Regions from separate parts of the Aquamicrobium sp. NLF2-7 genome, predicted to be linked through region 3. Evidence: predicted binding sites of a transcription regulator. Region 3 holds the regulator's gene; each other region holds the start of a gene.
The links. The regulator PhoB, encoded in region 3, activates phosphate uptake and scavenging genes when phosphate is short. The targets are predictions, from matches to a motif close to TGTCATNNANCTGTCAT.
Positions count from the first base shown of each region.

Region 1: a site for PhoB is predicted at 1,088-1,104, ahead of ppk2 (polyphosphate kinase 2). Genes of this name have one in related genera too.
Region 2: a site for PhoB is predicted at 1,125-1,141, ahead of MIC97_RS02835 (alkaline phosphatase D family protein). Genes of this name have one in related genera too.

Region 1 covers NZ_JAKSED010000003.1:315,709-317,977, reverse strand. The annotation lists gene MIC97_RS19965 (ABC transporter ATP-binding protein) at 1-100, shown strand, start outside; gene MIC97_RS19960 (ABC transporter ATP-binding protein) at 97-894, shown strand; gene ppk2 (polyphosphate kinase 2) at 1,211-2,125, shown strand.
Region 2 covers NZ_JAKSED010000001.1:558,318-560,586, forward strand. The annotation lists gene rnd (ribonuclease D) at 1-304, shown strand, start outside; gene MIC97_RS02830 (MAPEG family protein) at 347-769, opposite strand; gene MIC97_RS02835 (alkaline phosphatase D family protein) at 1,194-2,269, shown strand, end outside.
Region 3 covers NZ_JAKSED010000001.1:1,710,720-1,712,988, forward strand. The annotation lists gene MIC97_RS08415 (ROK family protein) at 1-742, shown strand, start outside; gene phoB (phosphate regulon transcriptional regulator PhoB) at 729-1,418, opposite strand; gene phoU (phosphate signaling complex protein PhoU) at 1,441-2,148, opposite strand; gene pstB (phosphate ABC transporter ATP-binding protein PstB) at 2,187-2,269, opposite strand, start outside.

The sequences.
Region 1 (2,269 bases), on a different contig from region 3:
CCACCCCTATACGCGCGGCCTCATCGGCTGCCGGCCACCGCTCGACCACAGGGTGGAAACCCTGCCTGTCCTGAAACGCGATCCCGCATGGCTGTCATGAAACACGCAAGTCCAGTCCCTGTAAACGCGCCGGCGAACGCGCTCGACGTGAAGAACCTCTGCGTCACCTATGGCTCGGCACGCGTCGTGAACGATGTCAGCTTCTCGGTCGCACACGGAGAATGCCTGGGCCTCATCGGAGAATCCGGCTCCGGCAAGAGCACGATCCTGAAAGCCCTCACCGGAACCGCTCCGGCCGCCGGCATGATGGAAATCCTCGGCATGCCGGCCTCCGCAAGGGCCAGAGACAAGCGGCACACGCGCAGTGTGCAGATGGTCTTTCAGGACCCTTATGCGGCGCTGCATCCGCGCCATTCTGTCGAACGGATTCTGGAGGAGCCGCTGGCGATACAGGGCATCGGCGACCGCGAGGCGAAGATCCGCGCCAGCCTGGCCTCCGTCGGCCTGCCGCTCGGCTTCCGCTTCCGATATCCGCATCAGCTGTCAGGCGGGCAGCGTCAGCGCGTCGCCATTGCGCGCGCCCTCATTGTCGAACCCGAAGTGCTGCTGCTCGACGAGCCGACTTCGGCGCTTGACGTATCGGTGCAGGCCGAAGTTTTGAATCTGCTTGCAAAGCTCCACCGTGAACGCGGCCTGACGATGCTGTTTGTCGGACACGATCTCGGGGTCATCGCCCATATGTGCGCCCGCGTCATCGTGCTCAACAAGGGCGAGCTGGTGGAAACCCTGATGCGCGACCAGATCTATTCCGGTCAGGCCACCCAGCCCTACACGCAGCAACTGCTGCGCGCCACGAAGCTGGAGCAGCGTTCCGCAAACCGGAACATGGCGTAGAGCATCCTGCAGCCGGATGGAGACATCCGGCGTCGCATGAATGCATGCCCGAACAAAGAGACAGAGCATTTCTGAGAGAAGCAGAAACGCTTCACGCAGCCGCGAGGGCCTTTCTCTCCGCAATGCGGCCGCAGCGATGTTCGCCGCACCCCTCATCCAGAACCGTGCTCGCAGCGATGCGGGCGGCCGCAGCCGTCATATGCATGTAACCAGCTGATGATAGTCGGCCCGGAACGGTAGGTGCGAGATTCCGACATCCGGCGCAGGGTGGAGCTTCACGCACGGATCGCGTTCCAATCCGGACCTGGAGAGTTTCATGGATTTCGACAACAGCAGCGCGGCATCCTGGCTGAGAGCCGAGATGGAGGACGCCCTCGACGAGGATTACGAACTCGAACTGTCCGAACCGGCGCTTTCGGCCGAACTGGCGAAGATCTACAGGAAGGCGCACCCCGACTCCCTCAATCGCCAGACCTATTTCCTGGAGCTGATCCGGCTTCAGTCCGAGCTCATCAAGCTGCAGGACTGGGTATCGCACTCCGGGGAGAAGATCGTCGTGCTGTTCGAGGGGCGCGATTCCGCCGGAAAGGGCGGCGTCATCAAGCGCATCACCCAGCGGCTCAACCCGCGCATCGTGCGGGTGGCGGCCCTGCCGGCGCCGAGCGACCGCGAGAAGACGCAGTGGTATTTCCAGCGCTATGTGCCGCACCTCCCCGCCGGCGGCGAAATCGTGCTCTTCGACCGCTCCTGGTACAACAGGGCCGGCGTCGAGCGGGTGATGGGGTTTGCCACGCCGGAACAGGTCGAGGACTTCTTCAACGACGTTCCCGAATTCGAGCGCATGTTGCTGCGCTCGGGCATCCGGCTGGTCAAATACTGGTTCTCGATCACCGACGAAGAGCAGCAGATGCGTTTCATGATGCGCATCCACGATCCGATGAAGCAGTGGAAGCTGTCGCCGATGGATCTGCAGTCGCGCGTGCGCTGGGAACAGTACACCAAGGCCAAGGAAGAGATGTTCGAGCGCACCAGCATTCCCGAGGCGCCCTGGTACATCGTGGAAGGCAATGACAAGAAGCGGGCCCGGCTGAACTGCATCGATCATCTGCTCACCCAGATCCCCTATCAGCCGGTGCCGCACGAGGAGATCAGCCTGCCGGAGCGCGTGTTCAATCCCGAATATGAACGCGCCACGCTGCCGGGCGAACTCTACGTTCCGCAGAAGTACTGAACAGGGGGGCGGGGTCAGGGCCGGGAGGACGACGCCTGTTGACGCCCTGCCCCGGGCGCTGTCCATAATGCGGCAGCCCCGCCTGAAGGGTGCAAACAGTGCCTGTCGTCCGGGCGATATTGCAAGTCAAGCAAGGCGCAGCTC
Region 2 (2,269 bases), 1.2 Mb from region 3:
TGCCGTGCCGAAGGATGAATTGCCAAAGCTGCCTAAACAGCAGCAACAGCCGGAGGGCACCAATGCCGCGGCCGAATTGCTGAAAGTGCTTCTGAAGATCATCGCCGAACAGCAAGGCGTTGCTGCCAAGGTGCTGGCGTCGAGCGATGACATCGACCAGATTGCCGCTCATGGTGAAAAAGCGCAGGTACCAGCTCTGCAGGGCTGGCGGCGGGCAGTGTTCGGCGAAAAGGCGCTTCGTCTCGTGCGCGGCGAAATCGCCATCAAGTTCGAAAAGCGCAAGATCGTGCTGCTGGAAGTCTGAGCCGGATACTGCCGGGTCAGGTGATGGTGGTCTGATCTTTCTTCAGACCGCTCCGGCCAGATGCAGCGCAAACCACGCCCACAAAAGCACCAGCACCAGAAAGCCGCCGCCGAACAGCATGCCGCGCCGCGAAACGCGGTTGCTGGTGACATGCTCGAACGCGTGCGCGTAGCGCAGCAGCACGAACAGCCAGGCCAGTATCACGGCAATCCATGACACGCCCGCCGTCACATAAAGCGCCAGACAGACGGCATGGAACAGAACCGGAAGCTCGAACTGGTTCATGATATTGTTCGACACGGCGGCGCTGACTTCCGGCTCGCCGCCGGAGCGCAGCTTCCACTGGCCGCGTGCCACGGAACCGTTCAGAATCGCCTGCCGGCGGCGCATGCCGAGCAACGCATACATGATCGCCACCAGCGCGAAATGCGCCACCATCGGCCACAGAATTGCGATCGGGTTCATGTCGTCAAATCCACGTTGCGGGCAGCGCCCGGCTGGCATGCCCATTGTCAGGATAGTTCAGTTTGCCTTCCCACATCTAACCACAGCTCACCGGATTGCAAAAGAAATCCTCATTCATCCTTCAGCGCGTTGCATTCCGCCGATTCTGATAAAGACGGACTTTTAATTTAAAACAAATATTGTTCATGTATATATAATTACCAATGATATTTTTAATGAAAAAATGAATGAAAATCACGCGAAAACCCTAATGATAAACTGATTTCTGATTTTAAAATTTTATATGTTGTTCTGAAGTATGGAATTGGCGGCAGATCAAGAGACATTCTTGCATCGACGACACACCGTACAGCTCTGTCATGGGAGTGTTATCTCGCGGCGTTAGGTGCCGTTGCAGCGTAACTGCCAGCCGAAAGCGAGCCCCATGACCATCCTTCAACGACGCCAGTTTATTGCCGGTTCGGCAGCGGCCCTCATGGCCCCTGCGGTCTTTGTGAGCCGCACCGCCGCGCAAACGCCTGCGGCGTCCCTCTTTCCGTTTTCGGTGGCCAGCGGCGATCCGACCGCCAACAGTGTGGTGCTATGGACGAAGCTGGCCAGAGCCGCCGATGATCTCGAACTCCTCTCCGGACTGCCGATCGATGTGGAATGGATTGTGGCCGAGGACGAGCGCCTGTCGAAGGTCGTTCGCAGCGGTACAGGCAGCGCATTGCCGGAATATGGGCATTCGGTCCATGTCGATGTTCAGGGTCTGCGCCCCGATCGCTGGTATTGGTATGCGTTTCGCATTGGCGGTGAGATGAGCCCCATCGGCCGGACGCGCACATTGCCGGCCGCGGATGCGCTGATGTCACGGTTTCGGTTCAACGTCGTCTCCTGCCAGCACTGGGAAAACGGCTTCTTCGACGCCTATGACGGCATGGCCGACGACGATTCCTCGCTGGTGCTGCATCTGGGCGATTACATCTACGAAGTCGGCCGCGGTGGCGTACGTACGCACGAGACCGACAAGCCGCTCAGAACGCTCGACGACTATCGCCGTCGTCATGCGCTCTACAAGACCGATGCGGCTCTGCGGCGCGCGCACGAGCGATTGCCGTTCATGGTCACGCTCGACAACCACGATGCGCTGACCGAAGACTCCAGCGATGCCGGGGAACTGGCGCGTCGCGCCGCCGCGTATCATGCCTGGTACGAGTTCCAGCCGGTGCGCCATGCGCCTGCCCTGCACGCTCCGACCATGCCTGTCTTGCGGGGGCTCGATATTGGCGACCTGTTGCGGGTCAGTATTCCGGATACCCGCCAGTTTCGTGATTCCGAAAGTGTCTGCGCTGCCGGATCCGACAAGGATTTCGCCTTTGGCGTGTTCCAGAAGCCGTGCGAGGCAGCCGAAGATCCGCAACGTTCCATGCTGGGCGTCGCGCAGGAAAACTGGCTGGATGCGCGCCTTTCGGGTTCGCAGGCAAAATGGAACGCCATTGCCTCAACCGTGATGATGAG
Region 3 (2,269 bases):
CATCCCCTTCACCGACATTCTGGAAGCGGAATTCTCTGTTCCCGTAACGGTGGAGAACGACTGCAACATGATGGCCGAGGCGCTGCGCTGGCGCGATCCGGCCCGCTATCGCGACGATTTCATCGCCATATTGCTCTCGCACGGCATCGGCATGGGGCTGGTGCTCAAGGGCGAAATGTTCACCGGCACCCATTCCTCAGGCGTCGAATTCGGGCACATGGTCCACCGGCCGGACGGGGCGCTGTGCCGTTGCGGGCGGCGCGGATGCATAGAAGCCTATGCAGGAAGCTACGCCATCTGGCGCAGCGCCGCCGGCCATGACCAGAACGAGGAACCCCGGGGCGATATTGGGGAAACGGAGATGCGGGCGCTGGCGGACGCTGCCCGGGACCATGAAGGACGCGAGCGCGAGGCGTTCCGCATCGCAGGCGAAGCGCTCGGCTTCGGCCTCGGCAGCCTGTTTGCGCTCATCGACCCTGCCCCGGTGGCATTGGTCGGCCTCAACGCGGCAGCCTTCGACCTGATCGAACCGGCCCTGCGCGATGCCATCGCACGCACTGCCGGCGGCCAGCATTCCGGCTCGATCAGCTTCAGCATCGAGCCGGATCAGATCGCCCTGCTGCGCGAAGGCTGTGCCATGCGCGCGCTGACTTACGTCGATGACAGGATTTTTGCCGGCGGGCGGTCCCTGCAGGACGGCCCGGCCGCGCGTCACTCTTCCCTGCCCGTCACTCTTCCCTGATCGCGTAGCCTGAGCCGCGAACGGTGCGGATCACGTCGGGCATGCGGCCGGTGTTGACCGCCTTGCGCAACCGCCCGACATGCACATCCACTGTGCGTTCGTCGATGTAGATCGTCTCGCCCCAGACATTGTCGAGCAACTGTCCGCGCGAGAAGACGCGGCCGGGATGCTGCATCATGAATTCGAGCAGGCGGAACTCGGTCGGCCCCAGCCGGATCTCGCTCTTCTTGCGGTAGACGCGGTGCTGCTCGCGGTCGAGCACGATGTCTCCCACCTTGAGTACAGAGGACAGCACCTCGGGCTTGGCGCGACGCAGAAGCGCCTTCACCCGCGCCACCAGCTCCGGCATGGAGAAGGGCTTGACCAGATAGTCGTCGGCGCCGGTGGAAAGGCCGCGCACCCGGTCGCTTTCCTCGCCGCGCGCCGTCAGCATGATGATGGGCAGCCGTTCGGTCTGCTCGCGCATGCGCAGGCGCCGGCACAATTCGATGCCTGAGATCGCCGGAACCATCCAGTCGAGCACCAGAAGGTCCGGCACGTTTTCCTGCAGCCGCAACTCGGCCTCGTCACCGCGCGTGACGATCTCGACCTGATAGCCTTCGGCTTCGAGGTTGTAGCGCAGAAGCACGCCCAACGGCTCTTCGTCCTCAACCACCATGATGCGGGGTGCGATCATGCTTCGTCTCCTCGATCCTGCTTCAAACCGCAGGTGCCGGTATGCCAGTCTCGTCCTGCTTGGGACGGTGAGCCGGCAACTGCTCGCCGGTCAGCACATAATAGGCATTTTCGGCAATATTGGTCACGTGGTCGCCAATGCGCTCCAGGTTCTTCGCACAGAAAAGCAAATGCGTGCAGGCCGTGATGTTGCGCGCGTCCTCCATCATGTAGGTCAGCAGTTCGCGGAACACAGAGGTGTATTTAACGTCGACCAGCTCGTCCTCGTCGCGCAGCCGCACCAGCCCTTCCGGGTTGCGCGCGCCATATTCGTCAATGACGCCCTGTACCTGCTCAAGAACCAGTTCGGACATGTCTTCGATGGAGCGGGCGAAGGCGCGCGGCACGCTCGACTGACCCACCGCATCGACGCGCTTGGCGATGTTCTTGGCCAGATCGCCGATGCGTTCGAGATCGCCGGCCATGCGGATCGCGCCCACGATGGCACGCAGGTCCTGCGCCATCGGCTGGCGCTTGCCGATCAGCGTGATGGCGCGGTCGTCCAGGCGACGCTGCAACTCGTCCATCACCGCATCCTCGGAGATGACGCGCTGGGCCAGCGCATTGTCCGGCACGATCAGGCTCTGTGTCGCCTCATCGACCATGGACCCGGCCAGGCTGACCATGTCACGCACCAGCCCTTCGATCTCGCCAAGATCGTCGTCGAAGGCGGTCACCGTATGAGCACCCATTATACGTTCCTCGTCTGTTGGAATGGCCGCAGTAACACTCAGCCGAACCGGCCGGTGATGTAGTCCTGCGTGCGCTTGTCGTCGGGGTTGGTGAACATCTTCTCGGTCGGGCCTTCCTCGA